DNA from 4 places in the Bacillus arachidis genome. Region 4 is predicted to be linked to each of the others. Evidence: riboswitches for the same ligand, from Rfam matches in the RefSeq annotation. Region 4 holds a riboswitch; each other region holds the start of a gene.
The links. Region 4 has a riboswitch for S-adenosylmethionine ahead of QRY57_RS24610 (methionine ABC transporter ATP-binding protein). Riboswitches for the same ligand answer to the same signal wherever they lie in the genome.
Positions count from the first base shown of each region.

Region 1: linked by a shared signal. The riboswitch ahead of QRY57_RS21025 (methionine biosynthesis PLP-dependent protein) and the one ahead of QRY57_RS24610 (methionine ABC transporter ATP-binding protein) in region 4 are both predicted to bind S-adenosylmethionine.
Region 2: linked by a shared signal. The riboswitch ahead of QRY57_RS03460 (methionine ABC transporter ATP-binding protein) and the one ahead of QRY57_RS24610 (methionine ABC transporter ATP-binding protein) in region 4 are both predicted to bind S-adenosylmethionine.
Region 3: linked by a shared signal. The riboswitch ahead of QRY57_RS16075 (hypothetical protein) and the one ahead of QRY57_RS24610 (methionine ABC transporter ATP-binding protein) in region 4 are both predicted to bind S-adenosylmethionine.

Region 1 is NZ_CP127376.1:3,757,728-3,762,400, reverse strand. Features, by position in the region: gene QRY57_RS21035 (ArsR/SmtB family transcription factor) at 1-151, opposite strand, end outside; gene metC (cystathionine beta-lyase) at 699-1,862, opposite strand; gene QRY57_RS21025 (methionine biosynthesis PLP-dependent protein) at 1,859-2,971, opposite strand; SAM riboswitch class I at 3,066-3,178, opposite strand; SAM riboswitch class I at 3,379-3,489, shown strand; gene QRY57_RS21020 (bifunctional homocysteine S-methyltransferase/methylenetetrahydrofolate reductase) at 3,559-4,673, shown strand, end outside.
Region 2 is NZ_CP127376.1:331,827-336,499, reverse strand. Features, by position in the region: partial or broken gene QRY57_RS03470 (MetQ/NlpA family ABC transporter substrate-binding protein) at 1-19, opposite strand, end outside; gene QRY57_RS03465 (methionine ABC transporter permease) at 41-706, opposite strand; partial or broken gene QRY57_RS03460 (methionine ABC transporter ATP-binding protein) at 696-1,714, opposite strand; SAM riboswitch class I at 1,835-1,939, opposite strand; partial or broken gene QRY57_RS03455 (cysteine hydrolase family protein) at 2,119-2,675, shown strand; partial or broken gene pruA (L-glutamate gamma-semialdehyde dehydrogenase) at 3,347-4,673, opposite strand, start outside.
Region 3 is NZ_CP127376.1:2,814,416-2,819,088, forward strand. Features, by position in the region: gene QRY57_RS16060 (serine hydrolase domain-containing protein) at 1-1,108, shown strand, start outside; gene QRY57_RS16065 (group-specific protein) at 1,148-1,501, opposite strand; gene QRY57_RS16070 (NAD(P)H-dependent oxidoreductase) at 1,501-2,076, opposite strand; partial or broken gene QRY57_RS16075 (hypothetical protein) at 2,358-2,677, opposite strand; SAM riboswitch class I at 2,721-2,820, opposite strand; gene QRY57_RS16080 (hypothetical protein) at 2,953-3,144, shown strand; gene QRY57_RS16085 (YwiC-like family protein) at 3,179-3,901, opposite strand; gene QRY57_RS16090 (ECF transporter S component) at 4,122-4,673, opposite strand, start outside.
Region 4 is NZ_CP127376.1:4,435,026-4,439,698, reverse strand. Features, by position in the region: gene gcvH (glycine cleavage system protein GcvH) at 27-410, shown strand; gene QRY57_RS24625 (toprim domain-containing protein) at 954-1,298, shown strand; gene QRY57_RS24620 (thioredoxin family protein) at 1,302-1,610, shown strand; gene QRY57_RS24615 (hypothetical protein) at 1,762-2,106, shown strand; SAM riboswitch class I at 2,232-2,341, shown strand; gene QRY57_RS24610 (methionine ABC transporter ATP-binding protein) at 2,545-3,570, shown strand; gene QRY57_RS24605 (methionine ABC transporter permease) at 3,563-4,228, shown strand; gene metQ (methionine ABC transporter substrate-binding lipoprotein MetQ) at 4,256-4,673, shown strand, end outside.

The DNA of each region.
Region 1 (4,673 bases), 680 kb from region 4:
TATTTAAGCCTGTGTACATTGTCGAAACATTGCTCGGACCGCGTTCGATTAATCCTTTTACAATACATAAACGAACAGGATGAGCAAGAACTTTCAATAATTCTGCATTATTTTCGTATAGTTCCAATTCCTTTTGAAAGGTTTCTAACATGTTTTTTCCACCTCCATGCGAGCTGTTATACCCATACTATACATACCAAAAATCTAAAGAAAAGAAAATAGTTGTTGCAAAAAAAATGTTCTACAGTAAAGAAATTGTAAGAAAAGAGACCATGGTGTAAATAACTTTGCTAAATTTGTACGTTTTGTAACACGATGTTTTTTGTTGAAAATCACAATATGTTTGAAGATACAGATACATTTATAACACGATTTTATCATGAATTTTTTGTTCTTTCAAATGAATATACAAAATTTTTAAAATAATAAGAAAAAGGATTTTGTATGTTTTTATAGAATGTAATTCTGGATGAAATGAAGGTATAGAATAACATAGTTTAAAAAAACATTTTCATTTCCCTAGAGGTTTACTTAAAACGATAAGTGGTGATGATATATGAATGGTGTATTATCTTAATTTGTAAATCATTGGTATCATAATAATAAATATAAAAGGATAGACCAAGTGGCTGTGATATGATTGATCTATCCTTTTCTTTATTTCAATGTTGAATGAAAACTGTTTGAATAAAAATTTCTTATGCATTCACGGGTTCTTCTACATAAGAAAGAGCGTTGTCAAAATCGGCAATTAAATCATCTATATTTTCAAGGCCAACTGATAAACGGAGCAATGAATTAGAAATACCTCTTTCATCACGTGCTTTTTGTGATAATGCGGCATGTGACATTTTTGCGGGATAGGAGAGGATGGATTCTACAGCTCCTAAACTTACTGCAAATACAGGCAGTTTGACTTGGGATAAGAATTGTCGCAAAGCATCTTCAGATTGCAGCGTGAAAGATAAAACAGCACCGGCAGATTGTGCTTGTGACTGTTGTATGTCATAGCCTAGGTGTGATTCTAATCCAGGATAATACACATTCTGAATTTTTGAGTGCTTTTGTAAGTAATGAGCAATTTTATTGGCATTTGTTGCTGAGTGTTCAAGACGTACGTGTAATGTTTTCAAACCACGAAGAACGAGAGAGCAATCTTGTGGTCCTAATATAGCACCAAATGCATTTTGCAAGAAGCCCAGTTTTTTAGCGAGTTCTTCATCTTTAACAACCGCTAACCCAGCTGTAACATCACTATGCCCAGCAATAAACTTTGTCGCGCTGTGGAGTACAACATCCGCTCCGAGTTCAAGTGGTTTTTGAAATAGTGGTGTTAAAAATGTGTTATCAACAAAAGTAAGAGCCCCAGCAGATTTCGCTAATTCACAAACCGCACGAATGTTAGTTACTTTTAATAAAGGATTGGATGGTGTTTCAATGTAAAATACTTTTGTATTCGGTTTAATATTTTGTTTGACTGCCTCTAAATTTGTCATGTCAACGAATGTATGTGAAACACCGTAACGAGAGAGGACCTCTGTTACAATACGATACGTTCCTCCATATACATCTTCTGAAATGAGAACATGATCGCCTTGTGAGAGAAGTAGAAAAGCAGTAGAAATCGCTGCAATTCCAGATGCGAAGGCAAATCCTTTTGTTCCCCCTTCTAATAAAGCAATGATGTCTTCAAGTGCATCACGAGTTGGATTCCCAGAGCGACTGTAGTCGTATTTTCCAAAGGTATCTACATCAAATTGATGAAATGTTGATGTATTATAAATAGGAACGTTAACAGCTCCTGTTTGAGAATCATGTTTATATTGGTTATGAAGTAAGAGTGTATCTAATGAATAACTCATATTCTCACACCTTCTTTTACATGTTTAATAGCTTGTTTCAAGTCTTGAATTAAATCATCTCCGTTTTCAATGCCGACGGAGAAACGGAGGAGACGATTACATACACCACGTGCTGTACGTACTTCCTCTGGGATATCTGCATGTGTTTGTGTTGCTGGATATGTCATTAAACTTTCAACCCCGCCAAGACTTTCTGCAAATGTAATTAATGATAAAGATTGTAAGAAAGAATTTATCCATTTCTCATCGAGAAGACGAAACGAAATCATGCCGCCTCTTCCTGGATAAAAAACATCGGTTACACCCTCTTCGTCGTTTAAATAAGAAACGATTTTCTTTGCGTTTTCTTCATGTTGTTTCATACGAAGAGCCAACGTTTTCATACCACGAATTAATAACCACGAATCAAATGGGCTTAATACAGCACCAGAGGCGTTATGATAGTGGGCAAGTTCTTCGCAAAGTGCCTGACCTTTTGCAACAACAAGGCCACTTAGTACATCATTATGACCACCTAAATACTTTGTCGCACTGTGAAGTACGATGTCTGCGCCTTTCGTCAATGGTTGTTGTATGTAGGGTGTATAAAAAGTATTATCAACAATCAAAAGGACCCCATGTTGTTTTGCAACGGCTGCGACAGCTGCAATGTCGGTTACTTGCATTAATGGATTGGTTGGTGTTTCTATGAAAATAGCTTTTGTTTGAGAAGAGATAGCTTTTTCTATCTGTTTTATAGATTGTGTATCTACGTATCTACATCGAATATTCCATTTTTCTTCATGTTCCGAAAATAAACGATAGGTTCCTCCATATAAATCTTCTGATATGATAAGTTCATCTCCAGAGCGGAATAAGGAAAGAATAAGAAGAACAGCTGCCATTCCAGAGCTACAGGCATAGCCTTGTTGACCTTCTTCTAAATCAGCAATTGCGCGTTCTAAAAGACCGCGTGTTGGATTTCCTGTTCGTGAATAATCAAAACCTGTTGATTTTCCAATTCCTTCATGGCGATAAGCGGTGGAAAAGTAAACGGGTGGGTTAACTGTTCCTGTTGTAGTTTCGCTTCGATTTCCAATTTGGGCTAGTTTTGTTTCGATTGTTGACATGTGAAATGCCTCCTTTATAAAGTGAAAAATTAATCAGCGGGATAAAAATAAAAAAGCCTTCTAAGAAGAAGGCTTTCATGCGAATATAGTCTTCTTCTTATCTTTCAAATTTGTTTACAATTTGCTGGAATTAGCACCTTATTAACGAACGTGTTAATGGTTGCTGAGGTGTCGTAGGGCCAGTCCCTCTACCTCTCTAGATAAGAATAGTTTGTATGAAATTTTATTATGCTTTTTACTTTACAACAAAAGATAATTGAATTGCAACTTAATTTTAAATATTTTTTATTTTTGAATTAATTATATTGACTTTCAGTTTACCCCATGCTAAGTTTATTAGAAAATTAACAAAGATTGTTAAAAGGTACACGTATTTCCTTTAAAAATAGATTAATAATAAAGAAAAACTCTTATTGAGAGCGGTGGAGGGACTGGCCCTGTGAAACCCGGCAACCTTCAAACGAAATGTTTGAAACGGTGCTAATACCTGCAAAACAATTCGTTTTGCATGATAAGAGGAGGATTCATGATGTCCCCCTCTTCAAGGTGAAGAGGGGTTTTTATATTGATAGAAAAGAGGGAGATAGGTGAAAATTCTAGATTTATTATCGAAAGGAATTGTTATTGGTGATGGTGCAATTGGCACATTATTACATTCTCATGGTTTGCAAAGTAGTTTTGAGGAACTAAACTTATCTGATCCAGATCTTATTATATCTATTCATAAACAATATGTAGCTGCTGGAGCAGATCTTATTCAAACAAATACATATGGTGCAAATGAGGCGAAATTGCGTATGTATGGTTTAGAAAACCGGGTCGCCCAAATTAATAAAGCCGCAGTCAAACTTGCAAAAGCGGCTGTGACAGACAAGAATGCAATTTTAGGGACGATTGGTGGTATGAAGCATATCGGAGCCGTCACAACGACTGATATGGAACGAGAGTTTATGCTACTTGAACAGGCCGGGGCATTATTAGAAGAAAAGGTTGATGGATTATTATTAGAAACCTTTTATGATGAATTTGAATTGTTACATGCCGTAAAAGTACTACGAAAACAAACAGATATTCCAATTATTGCACAGCTGGCGCTTCATGAAGCAGGCACAACACAAAATGGAAATGATGTAAATGAAGTATTAAAACAGCTTTTAGATTACGGTGCGAATGTAGTTGGATTAAATTGTCAGTTAGGCCCGCTTCATATGACGGAAGCTTTTAAAATGATATCGATTCCGAAAAATGGTTATTTATCAGCTTATCCAAATGCGGGCCTTCCAAACTATGTAGAAGGACGGTACGTATATGAAGGAAGCCCTGCTTATTTTGAAGAGATGACACCGAAATTTATTGAACAAGGTATTCGTTTGCTCGGAGGGTGTTGTGGCACAACACCAGCACATATCGAAAGGATGAAGCGTGCGATTGCGAATGTAACGCCTGTTACAGAAAAACAAATTGTTCAAAAACAACAAGTGGTTCATATGCAAACAAAACGTGCTAGCACTCATGTTACTCTTGCAGAAAAAGCGAAGAAGCAAACAACAGTGGTTGTTGAATTGGACCCTCCCAAAACATTGGATACGCAGCGTTTTTTTGAGGGAGCAAGGGCATTGAAAAGAGCAGGAGCAGATGTAATTACGTTAGCAGATAATTCGTTAGCATCTCCGCGTATTTCAAATATGGCAATGGGAGCATT
Region 2 (4,673 bases), 810 kb from region 4:
ATGCTAATAGTTTCTTCATGCTTCTCTTCCCCTCTTCGTTTTATGATCTACGTAAAAATACTTTTGAAAAGTAGTTTCCTAAGTTTTGAGCCAATTGCACAAGAATAATAAGTAATACAACTGTCACGAACATAACAGATGTATCAAAACGTTGATAACCATATGTCATTGCTAAATCACCAAGACCCCCACCGCCAACAAGACCAGCAACTGCCGAAAATTCAATTAAACCAACTGTCATAAATGTAATCCCTAAAATTAATGGTGCTACTGCTTCTGGGACAAGAATTTCGAAAACAATTCTTAATGGTGATGCTCCCATAGCTTGCGCTGCTTCAATCACGCCTTTTGGAACCGAAACAAGATTTGTTTCTACCATTCTTGCAATTCCAATTGATGCGACCAGTGTCATTGGAAAAATTGCTGCCGCCGTTCCAATTGTTGTTCCAATAACAGTTCTTGTTATTGGGCTTAAAGTTACTAAAAAGATAATAAATGGAATTGGACGAATCGTATTAATAACAATATTAAGAATAGAAAAGACCAGCTTGTTTTCTAAAAAGTTTCCTTTTCTCGTTACATATAAAAGTAAACCTAGAGGTATACCAAGTATTATAGCGAATATAAGGGTTACAATTACCATCAAAAGGGTATCCCCTGCCGCATCTAAAATCCGAGGCCAAAATATACTCCAATCAACTCGCATGGGCTTCAACCTCCTTCAATTGTACTTGCACTCTTAAATGTTGCAGCGCTTTTTGAATTTCTTTCTGTTCTCCTTGTAGTTCTACAAGAAGGTTTCCGAATAGAACATTTTGTAGTTCTATAATATTTCCATAGAGTACATTTACATTCACGTTATAATTTTTAGCAATATACGATAATACAGGTTGCCCCGTCTCTTCACCAGTGAATGTTAAGCGATAAATCCTTCCGCCATTTTGAATTTTTGTCAAAACACTTTTTGGTAAGTGATCATTAATAACAGAGCGCACAAAATTTTGCGTTGTCTTCGTTTTAGGTTTCGTAAAGACATCGAATAATGTTCCCTCTTCAATTACTTTGCCTTTTTCCATAACGGCTACACGGTGACAAATTTCTTTCACAACGTGCATTTCATGTGTAATAAGAAGGATTGTTAAATTATATTCTCGATTCACTTTCTTTAATAAATTTAGAATTTCTGTCGTTGTTTCTGGATCTAACGCTGATGTGGCCTCATCACAAATGAGAATATCTGGCGATGTTGCAAGCGCTCTTGCAATTCCAACGCGTTGTTTTTGACCACCTGATAGCTGTTCTGGATAATAGTTCGCTTTATCTTCTAAACCTACAAACTTTAGCAATTCATTTACTCTTTCTTTTATTTCATTTTTCGGTACTTTCGCCAATTTTAATGGATAAGCAATATTCCCAAAAACAGTTCTTGAATTAAATAAATTAAAACTTTGAAAAATCATCCCAATTCTTTGTCTTAGTTTTCGTAATTCTTTCGTTGTTAATGATGTAATATCTTTATCATCTATTAAAACGGTTCCCTCGGTTGGTCTTTCTAGCATGTTTACTAGACGTAACAATGTACTTTTTCCAGCTCCACTAAAACCGATAATACCAAAAATTTCCCCTTTCCAATCGACAGTGTTACATCTTCTACCGCATGAACAGGTTTCCCACCAGATTCATATACTTTGCTTACATTGTTAAAAGAAATCATCGTCTTCCCTCCTATATGCTGAAACAACTTGAAGTAGAGCCTTGAGGTAAAATAAAAAGTGCTCTCCTCCTTATCCATAATAAAAATAAGAAGAAGAGCACTTATATACTCATTCACATCTTCTCATCTTCCAAGCTTCTAAGAGCTTGCTGGAATTAGCACGGTATTAAATAATCCGTTGCTGAGGTATCACAGGGCCAGTCCCTCCACCTCTCTGGATAAGAGTGTATCAATTTAATTGTCGTTTAATTAAGTCCCATTATAAAACTCTGAAAAGTAAGAGTCAACAAAAATATCAGAAAATAACAACTTTATTTTTCATCAGGATTATGGAAAGGAAAATATCCGCTGCTAATTGAATAACATTACATGAATAAGAAATAAAACGGAGGACGATAACTGATATGAAAACAGCCCTTTTACTCGTCGATATTCAAAATGATTATTTTCCAAATGGTAAGATGGAACTACGTGGTGCCGCTGAAGCTAGCGAGTATGCAAGTCAACTACTTCAGCATTTTCGAGAAGTGAACCAACCTATTTTTCATATCCAACATGTATCTATTAAAGAAACTGCTACCTTTTTCTTCCGAATACGGAAGGTGTTCACATTCATGAAAATGTTCGCCCCTTAAAGAATGAAACTGTTATTCTCAAACACTATCCAAACAGTTTTCGGGAAACTGGCCTGCTAGAGCAATTGCAGAACTTAGAAATTGAACATGTTATTATATGTGGGATGATGACTCATATGTGTATTGATGCCACAGTAAGAGCTGCTTTTGATTTCGGTTTTCGTTGCACTGTTGTACATGATGCATGTGCAACAAAAGATCTCCTCTTTAAAAATGCTACGATTCCCGCTGTCTATATCCATAATACAATTTTAGCAAGTTTAAATGACCTATATGCAAATGTTATGAGTACCGAAGAGCTTTTAAGTTTTAGGAACTCCATCTGAAACAAAAGATTATGTCTGTAAAGTGAAACTTTAATCAGTGGTGGGGTTCTTGATCCCCCGCCTATCTCTGAATCCTAAGGTGGGGGCTTACTTCCCGTTAAGGCGGGATAAAGACATGATCTTTTATACTATTATTCACAGGTTATCATAACTTGAAGTCTCTCAAACTCGCTTTCCTCTTCACTTTATTTTTCCCTGTACCTCTTACTCTAATCAACTGATTCTTTAATTTCTCTTCATATAGCAGACCAGCAACATTTACATCCGCTTGATCCGAACTTCTATTGAACTCAACTTTTAAAGATCTAGGAAGTGTATCAAATTACAGCTTAACATCACCACTTTATGTATTACACTCTACCTCCCCTTGCGAACTACGACCTTACTATTTGTTATAAGTTACACCTGCTAAAATAAAAAACACTACTTTCAGTGAGCAAAACTGAAAGCAGTGTTCTCTTGTCTAACCATAGATTTTCTTTCAAATTGAATTATACAGGAAATTCAAAAAAATAATACAGAAAAATATGACGAATGAATTAATTTTTTAGCGCTTTTGTTCCTTTTCACTCTTTTACACTTTATTTAAGCAAGATAGTTGTTTTCTAATCGGAATCTTTCTTACATGAAAAAGGCTCTCCCCATTATAGGAAGGCCTTTTCATCTATTTCTTATAAAGTTTCAGAAGTAGTTTTTGCTTGCATGTGAAGTGCTAAGTAATCAGGTCCGCCTGCTTTAGAATCTGTACCAGACATGTTAAAGCCACCGAATGGTTGGTAACCTACGATTGCACCAGTACATCCACGGTTGAAGTATAAGTTACCAACGTGGAAGTCTTCACGTGCTTTTTCGATATGTTCACGGTTGTTAGAGACAACTGCTCCTGTTAAACCGTATTCTGTATTGTTTGCAATTGCAAGTGCATGATCAAAGTCTTTTGCTTTACAGAATGCTACTACTGGTCCGAAGATTTCTTCTTTCATTAAGCGAGCATCTTCTGCAACGTCAGCAACGATTGTTGGTTGGATGAACCAGCCTTTAGAATCATCACCTTCGCCACCAGCTACTACTTTACCTTCTTCTTTCCCAATTGCAACATAGCTCATTACTTTATCAAATGCAGCTTGATCATTAACTGGTCCCATGTTCATGCCTTTTTCAGCTGGGTTACCTACAGTTAATTCTTTTGTTAATTCAACAGCACGATTTAATACGCGATCGTATACATCTTCGTGGATTACTGCACGAGAGCAAGCAGAACATTTTTGTCCTGAGAATCCAAATGCTGATGCAACGATAGATTTAGCAGCTAATTCAAGATCTGCTTCTTTATCAACAACGATTGTATCTTTACCGCCCATTTCAGCGATAACGCGTTTTAACCAAATTTGACCTGGATTTACTTTTGCTGCGCGCTCGTAAATACGAATACCTACATCGCGTGATCCAGTGAAGCTAATGAAACGTGTACGAGGGCGATCTACTAAGTAGTCACCAACTTCAGATCCACTACCAGGGATGAAGTTTACAACGCCTGCTGGTAAGCCTGCTTCTTCTAAAACTTCCATAAACTTCGCTGCTACTACAGGTGTTGTACTAGCTGGCTTTAATAATACTGTGTTACCAGAAACTAATGCAGCTGTTGTCATACCTGCCATAATTGCGAATGGGAAATTCCAAGGAGAAATAATTACACCTACTCCTAATGGAATGTAAGAGAAACGATTATATTCAATTGGACGGCTTTCTACTGGAATACCGTCTTTTAATTTTAACATTTGACGACCATAATATTCCATAAAGTCGATTGCTTCTGCTGTATCAGCATCTGCCTCATTCCATGGTTTACCTGCTTCTTTTACAAGAATAGCAGAGAACTCATGTTTTCTACGACGAACGATTGCTGCAGCACGGAATAAAATGTCTGCACGCATTTCTGGTTTTGACTTTCTCCAAGTTTGGAATGTTTCATCCGCAACTTGCATTGCTTTTTCAGCT
Region 3 (4,673 bases), 1.6 Mb from region 4:
CTTACGTTGGTCATATACACATATGAAAGAACTAGCGTTAACAAGCGAAGTAAAAAATAATCCCGAGCAAATATCATCATTTCCTACTGCATTACAAAACTTAGACGATTTCTCAGTTAAAAAAGTGAATGGAGGAAATATCCCTTTAAAGAAACTATTAGATGAGAATAAAACAGACGCCTTTGTTGTTGTACATAACGGAAAACTTGTTTACGAGCATTATTTCAACGGGTTTAAACAAAATGAGCAGCATGGAATGGCCTCTTTAGCAAAAGTATTTACTGGTGCACTTGTACAATCATTAACCGAAGAAGGACTCATCAATGTAAATAAGACTGCTGAAACATATGTCAAAGAATTACGAAACACCCCATTCGGAAAAGCAACAATTCAACAATTAATGGACATGCAGGTTTCTGCTGAATACCCTACACATGGATATATACAGCCGGGTTTAGAAAATCAAGATGCTCAATTATATTTAGCCAGCAATATTCTTCCTCGTGGTAAAAACTATGATGGCCCAATAAAAATTTATGATATGCTACAAGAAGCAAAAGAAACGGCACCACCTGGAACTGCGTTTTCGTATAATAACGGTTCATCTGAAACACTCGGCTGGATTATACGGACCATAACTGGAAAATCGTTAACTGAAAATGTAAGTGAGAGAATTTGGTCCAAAATAGGTATGGAAGAAAATGCGTATTATGTTACAGATGAAACAGGAGTTGAACAAGCAAGTGCTGGTTTAAATGCGACTGCAAGAGATTTGGCCAGATTTGGGCAATTGATTTTAAATAACGGTCGCTACAATGGCGTGCAAATTCTCCCTTCCTCTATTTCAGAAAATGTAAAGAGCGTGCAAGAAGGAGAATTTGCAATCGGACAAGGTACATCCATTTCGTATCATAATCAATGGTGGATTCCTCATAATGAACACGGTGCATTTGAAGTGTTAGGAAGTTATGGACAATGCCTCTATATAGATCCAAAAGCGAATATGGTCATTGTACATTTTTCATCCAATGCTGAGCCAAGCAATGATGTTCATACAACTTATTCAAATATGTATGTAGATATCGCAAAACACTTAGAAAAAAGCTAGTTTTATACTAGCTTTTTCACATAATAAATTTTATATAAATCAATTGTTTTCTATACACCTTATTACATTTATCCATTCTCCACATGAAAGATTTAATCTTCTATATGTAAAGAACGTCGTACAAACACTTTCAATCATTGAAGGGTTTTTCCGTAGAAAATCCCATCTCAATACTTTAGGTAGTTCATACATCTTATATTCTTTACTTTCCTTAATAATTCCATCAACTTCCCGTTCACAAATTCCCCTTACTAAATAATCTGCTCTTAATTCTTGGCACACCTTTTTAAAATTTTCATTATGATGTTTCAATTGAAGTAAACATGTTACATACGTACGAAACAATTCATCATTCCGATTACAGCATCTCATTATATTTTCTATTTTTTTCATCATAAATTTTTTGCCTTTTCTTGTATTTCTAAAAGCCACTTTTCACGCTTTGCTGCTTTACTTGTTTTTACAGATTGAAAGGCAGAACGTTTTATTTGGCGTATACCACAAAATTGCAAAATACCTTTTTTCATAATCACCCAATCAGCCGATCGATATAAGAGTGCCACGTACCATAAGGGCGAATCTAACGTATTAATAACCCACGCCGTTTTTCCTGTAAGTAATCCTTTCGGCATTACATCTTCATATCTATATGCAAACCCAGCAACAAAAACACGATCAATAAAACCCTTTATAATAGCGGGCATTCCCCACCACCATATTGGATAAATAAAAATAAAAGAATCTGCCTCTTTGACCAATTTTCTGTATTTCTCTGTTTCTTCTTCATATACTAAATCACGCCTTCTCTTATCTTCATTAAAAGTTAGAACTGGGTTAAATGCTTCCTTATAAAGATCAAGTAATGTAGCAGAATGGTTCGTTCCTTGCAGTCCTTTTTGCACATGTTCTAAAATGGATGCATTGAAACTAGATGGATTCGGATGTGCATATAAGATGAGGATGTTCACCTTTCAACAACACCTTTCCTTAAATTCCCTTTTGACTTCCAAATGTTTGCGTGATATTCTATTACTTGTCAAGTAGCAAGCCTATATGACAAAACGACTGACACCTACTCGGCGAAGGTGTCTATTTTTTATTTTTAGCCGAATGAAATGCCTCTTTCAGGGCATATTCAACTTTTGACACTACACACTCAACACCATTCCCTTGTATCAGACTGCTTTTGCAGTCTTTTACTCTACATAGTCGAAAAATTCAGATAAATTATAACATAAAAAAAGAGAGCCTAGCTCCCTTTTCTTGCCTTATAATATACTCCTTTATTCGTATAGGAATATTCATCATCAGCTAAAGTAATTTTCCCATCCAGTTTCAACTCGTCTAATAGCCTTGATAAATAAAATTGATGTAGCATTTTTTTCGTGAATTTTCCTTCATGATGCGAGATGATATGCTCTTGAATATCTAATAGTGATATTGGTTTATCTTGCTCCATCATATATTCATATACTGCTTTACGCAGCTTTACGTATTTCTCAAGTGTCACAGTACAATTGCAACCCCTTTCTTCTCATGCTGTTATTTTTGGAATCGGTTTTTTTGCAATAAAAAAACCTCTCCGATAAGAAGAAGTTACGTATATATCTTCGTCTTATCTTCCAGAACAAATCATGTTCTGCTGGAATTAGCACCTGCATCGCGGTTGCTGGGTTTCATCGGGCCAGTCCCTCCACCTCTCTGGATAAGAAAATATTCACTTTATATCTTATAATAGCCACTTCTATTTTCATTGTCAAATCATATAAAGTAACCACATTGAAGTTATATTTTCTTTTCTAGCGCTCATACTAAAATTGTATGTACAAAAGGAGGGATTTATAATGGATAAAAATGCTCGTGGATATGTTCAAGATTCGTTTCATTCGTTGCAAGAAGCAAAAAATTGTTTGGAACATGCAATACAAACAGTTGAAAAGAGCGATAATAGGGAGCGAATCGAACAGTCTTTACAAGCTGTGGAACATGCATTACAAAAATGTGATCATACGGTTCATGTTTTAGAACAAGAATGAAAATTGCCCATCTCTTTACTAGATGGGCAATTTCTCAAATGGCATACTGTAACAGTATTGCCGTCGTAATTAAAAAGTATACAGAATTCACGATTTCTAAAACTCCAACTTTTAAGATAGATATCTTTTTACCATACAATACGATTGCGCGAATTAGGCTCGGTATAAATATAAGAGAAAGCCATGGATTTACCAATAAAGAGGCAATGATTAAGAAAATATGATAGCCCCATGAAACATAGCGATAAGTAGGATTATTCTTTTCACGAATCATTGTTTTCACATAAAATGTACTACCTATAAAGTATAGAAAAGAAATACCAGCAATTGCAAAAGCCGTTTCATCGACTGTTTTCATCGAAAAATAATAACTAAGTAAACCGCCTATGCAGAAAGCAAGTATTGCACAAATATCATTTACTAAGGCTCGTTCATTTTTTTGTCGAGCAAAGTATATATTTACGATAAAGAGCGGAATCATCGTAACACCAAACAGAAGTATTTTCCATTCATACAGTAAAGATACGCTCCCGAAAACACATGCGATTGTAAAGTAAATAAGTGCCGCATGTATAAATTCTTTCTTTCGAGGTTGCTTTATGTACATTAAAAATGGATACGTTGCTAAATAGATAAATAACCAAGCGATAAAAAGTGGAATATGATATAAAGTAGCTTTACCAAGTATTACACTAAGTATAAACGGAATCAGCAGCATCCCCCAGGCACCGTGCTGCTTTGGAACAACTAGCTTCATGAATATGGCATCTCCTCTTTGAAAATATGTCTCATTTTCTATTATATAAAAAGTCTCATCTAAAAATCGGACTACATTAAAACAATTTTTTGACACATTTCAAAATAATAATCAACATGTATAAAAAAATGCTTCCTACCAATGGTAAGAAGCATGAAAGAGGCAAACGAATATGTAAGTCGCGACCCTACTTTACATTCTTATGCTTTGTAACATATGCTTATGCCTTGTTTTCCTGAGAGAATAGCCCTTTATCTTTATCTAAAATTCCATATTTCTTTTTAAATCTCGTAATAATTCTAATCCACGATGAGCTAAACAAGACAAGAAAAATTACATTTGAGAGTGCATGCGCTAAATCAAAGTAAAAGCTTGCAGCATAATATGCTATAAAGGCTTTCCATGTTAATCCTTCTAAAAAACCGAGTATCCCCCACAAATTCATAATCCAGCCAAAAACAAAGCCAGCTATGAATCCATAGATGACTCTCCCCCATAACGTTCTCATTATAAATGTGTTTCGAAGTAGACCCGCTATAAAGCCTATCATTCCCCAAGAAAACATTTGCCAAGGTGTCCAAGGTCCTTGCCCTAAAAATATATTAGATACCAATGCTGCCGTTGCCCCAATCATAAAGCCTGTCTCACTTCCAAAAACAATTGCAGATACAATAATAACAAAAGAAGTTGGTTGTACACTCGGCATAATGGAAAATGGTACACGACTCACTGCTGCTATGGCTGCTAAAACAGCGACAATGACGATTTCACG
Region 4 (4,673 bases):
TTAATACATTCACTGGAGGTACAGTCATGAGCATTCCAAATCATTTACGTTACTCTGAAGAACACGAATGGGTAAAAACTGAAGGCAACCAAGTTGTTATCGGTATTACTCATTTCGCACAAAGTGAGTTAGGCGATATCGTATTCGTTGAACTTCCTGAAGTAGGTGCAACAATTGAAGCTGACGAGCCATTCGGCAGCGTAGAATCTGTTAAAACAGTTTCTGAATTATACGCACCTGTAAGTGGTAAAGTTGTGGCAGTAAACGAAGAATTAAGCGATCAACCAGAACTTGTTAACGAATCTCCGTACGAAGGTGCATGGATGGTTAAAGTTGAACTTTCTGATGCAAGTGAAGTAGAGAAGTTATTATCTGCAGAACAATACGCAGAAATGACAAACCAAGACTAATTTTAATCGAAATAAAAGGGACAGCCTATGTGCTGTCCCTTTTATTTTGCACTGTGAGCGAGCCGCTTCCGCTTTTTTTGATGTCTAGCTTCAGCGGCAAGAACAGTCGGTCGTTTCGCACCTTCCCGCGAGGTAAAGGGCGCCTCTTTGTCAGAAGCTCCAACGTCCTCCCGTTCTGAGCGAGCCGCTTCCGCTTTTTTTTTGATGTCTAGCTTCAGCGGCAAGAACAGTCGGTCGTTTCGCTCCTTCCCGCAAGGCAAAGGGCGCCTCTTCGTCAGAAGCTCCAACGTCCTCCCGTTCTGAGCGAGCCGCTTCCGCTTTTTTTTGATGTCTAGCTTCAGCGGCAAGAACAGTCGGTCGTTTCGCTCCTTCCTGCGAGGCAAAGGGCGCCTCTTTGTCAGAAGCTCCAACGTCTTCCTGTTCTGAGCGAGCCGCTTCCGCTTTTCTTTGCAAAAATAAACAGGAAACAACATGAAAATATCGAATATACTATATACTAAAGTAAGGTTGTTTTTATAGTATATGGTGATCGGGTGATGACATATGGTCTATGTAGAGAAAGTCATTATTGTCGAAGGAAAATCAGATAGAAGAAAGATTGAATCTATTATTCGGGAACCAGTGGAAATTGTTTGTACAAATGGTACAATTGGTTTGTCGAAAATGGATGAACTCATTGATCAGTTTTTTGATAAAGATGTATATGTACTAGTGGATGCTGATGCCGCAGGAGAGAAGCTTAGAAAACAATTTCGGAAAGAATTCCCGCAAGCTGAGCATATTTACATTGATCGTTCGTATCGTGAAGTGGCAACTGCTCCTTCTAATCATTTAGCGAACGTATTATGGGGAGCTGACATTGACGTTTATACAGAATATTTACGGTAAGGAATGATAGAAGTGATTGACTGGACAGGTGTTGAAGTAACAGCTCTAATAGCAGACCAAGAAAAAACAGTATTATATGTATATACACCGATGTGTGGAACATGCCAATTAGCAAAGAAGATGTTAACAGTGGTAGAAGCTACTATATCTGAATTGGAAATAGGAATGTTAGATTTAAACTATGCACCTCATTTAGCGCGAGAGTATGAAGTAGAAAGTGTACCTTGTTTACTCGTATTTGAGCGGGGAACACTTATAAAGAAAATATATGCATTTCATTCGGTTGAATATTTATATAAAGAATTACAGTAGGTGGCAAAGTTTTTGCCGCCTCGACATATTTCTTGGGAAATATGCCTGAAAGATAGAAGTGGTACGTTATTTGTCGAGAGAAAGTAACAGGATTGCTCTTTGAGAAGATGGAATGGTATTAGTAGAAAGTGATATGAAGGATGTGACTAGAATGGGATTATATTCGTTGCTTCAATCATTTGTAACATATGCTAATGCACAATACCATTTAGAACCGCTTCTTCGGCAAGGGGAAAAAACAATCAATTTTCGTTTAGGAGACGAGAGGTGCTCACTTCAAATTTCAAGAGAGTATATACAAGTTTTGAAAGAGGCGCGCGGAACAGAACAATTGATTTGCTTTCAGGAAGAAAACTTACGGAGGTTAGTTGCTGGGAATATTAGGTTACAAACATTGGTGAATAGCGGATGTGTTCAATATAACGGAACGTATCGTACGATGCTATTATTAGAATCAGTATTTCACATATGTAAACCAATGCGAGTAGGTGCTTAATATTCTGAAGTTTTACTTTTTGCGATTTTTTTTGTTGACATAGTGAGTGTATGTTGATACAATTCAAGTCATAAAATATAGACAATTTAATAAATTTCAAATCAGACGAAAATTTAATCTGATTTCTCTTATCAAGAGAGGTGGAGGGACTGTGCCCTATGAAGCCCGGCAACCGTCAACTTTTATGTTGAAATGGTGCCAATTCCTGCAAAGCAAATGCTTTGAGAGATGAGAGGAAGGGATCATGTTGATATATGCATATAAACCTTTCTGCTCATTCTAGGGGCAGAAAGGTTTTTTTGTTGTTTGAATGAGGAGGACATTCGAATAATAAGAGGAGCTAGAGCGAAAGATTACTCACATGAAAAAATAAAAAAATTGTAGAGTGAACCTGAGCGAGCCGCTTACGCTTTTTAAATACAAAAAGGGGTGAACATCATGATTTTATTAGAAAATGTAAAGAAAATATATAAGTCAAAAAGCGGTGATGTCACTGCTGTGGATAATGCCAATTTACAAATAGAGAAAGGCGAAATCTTTGGTGTTATTGGATATAGTGGTGCTGGAAAAAGCTCTTTGATTAGGTTGTTTAATCAATTAGAGAAACCAACTTCCGGACAGATCACGATAGCTAATCGTGTTATTTCAGCAATTACTGGTAATGAACTTCGCAAGGCAAGACAAGAAATCGGAATGATTTTTCAACATTTCAACTTACTTTGGTCACGAACTGTACGTGAAAATATCGCTTTTCCACTTGAAATTGCGGGTGTTGATAAAGCGGAAAGAAGAAAACGTGTGGAAGAGTTAATTCGTCTTGTTGGATTAGAAGGAAGAGGAGACGCATATCCATCTCAATTGAGCGGTGGGCAAAAGCAGCGTGTCGGTATCGCGAGAGCGTTAGCGAATAATCCGAAAGTTCTTCTATGTGATGAAGCAACTTCGGCTCTTGATCCAGAAACGACAGATCAAATTTTAGATTTACTATTAGATATTAATAAGCGCCTCGGTTTGACAATTGTACTAATTACACATGAGATGCACGTAATTCGAAAAATTTGTAATCGCGTTGCGGTAATGGAGAAAGGGAAGATTGTAGAAAGTGGTCCTGTACTTGACGTATTCCGTAATCCAAAACAGGATATTACAAAACGATTTGTACAGCAGTTAACTGATTCAGAAGATACAAATGAAACGATTGAGAATTTAATAGAAAAGTATCCAGATGGAAAAGTAATTCGCTTGCAGTTTATTGGTGAAGCGGTAGAACGTCCAGTACTTCAAAGGCTAATGCAACGCAGTGATATTGAAGTTAGCATTTTGCAAGGGAATATCGCACAAACGAATAACGGCTCTTACGGCAGTTTAGTCGTTCATTTAAACGGTGAGGAAACAGCGATCCAGCAAGCAATTCAAGGAATACATCAAGATCAAGTAGAGCTGGAGGTGATTACACATGGATAAGTTACTCGCAAATGTAGATTGGAATCAAATGCTAGAAGCGACAGGTGAAACATTATATATGACGGCAATCGCAGCATTTGCGACATTTGGTTTCGGTCTTATTTTAGGATTGTTACTTTTCATGACGGCAAAGGATAATTTGTGGGAAAACAAAGCGATTCACACAGGGATTGGAGCATTTGTAAATATTTTTCGTTCTATTCCATTTATCATTTTAATTATTTTATTAATTCCATTTACGAAGATTCTTCTTGGAACAATTCTTGGAGCAAGCGCAGCACTACCAGCTTTAATTATTGGAGCAGCACCGTTTTATGCAAGGATGGTTGAAATCGCACTTCGTGAAATTGATAAAGGCGTGATCGAAGCTTCAAAGGCAATGGGAGCGAAAACAAGCACAATTATTTGGAAGGTATTGATTCCGGAATCGCTACCAGCGCTTGTATCTGGTATTACGGTAACGACAATTGCTCTAGTAGGTTATACAGCAATGGCTGGTGTTGTAGGTGCTGGTGGGCTTGGTACACTGGCATATTTAGAAGGATTCCAGCGTGGAAATAACGATGTGACCATTGTAGCAACAATTTGTGTATTACTCGTTGTTTTCTTGATTCAATTTATTGGTGATTTTGTTACAACTCGAATTGATAAACGATAAAATAAAACGGGGAAGGGTGTTTATATCATGAAAAAATTATTACTTACAGCACTTATTTCAACTTCAATTTTTGGGCTAGCAGCTTGTGGTGGGAAAGATAAAGATGAAAAGACACTTGTTGTGGGAGCTTCTAACGTACCGCATGCTGTTATTTTAGAAAAGGCAAAACCTTTACTTGAGAAAAAAGGAATTGAATTAAAAATTGAAAAATTCCAAGACTACGTGCTTCCGAATAAATCATTAGCAGATAAGGACTTAGATGCAAACTACTTCCAGCACATTCCATACTTAGAAAAAGAAATAAAAGATAAAAAATATGATTTTGAAGTAGCAGGGAAAATTCACTTAGAGCCAATAGGAGTATATTCTCAAAAATATAAAAGCTTAAAAGACCTTCCAGACGGAGCAACAATTATTATGAGTAACTCTGTTGCTGACCATGGAC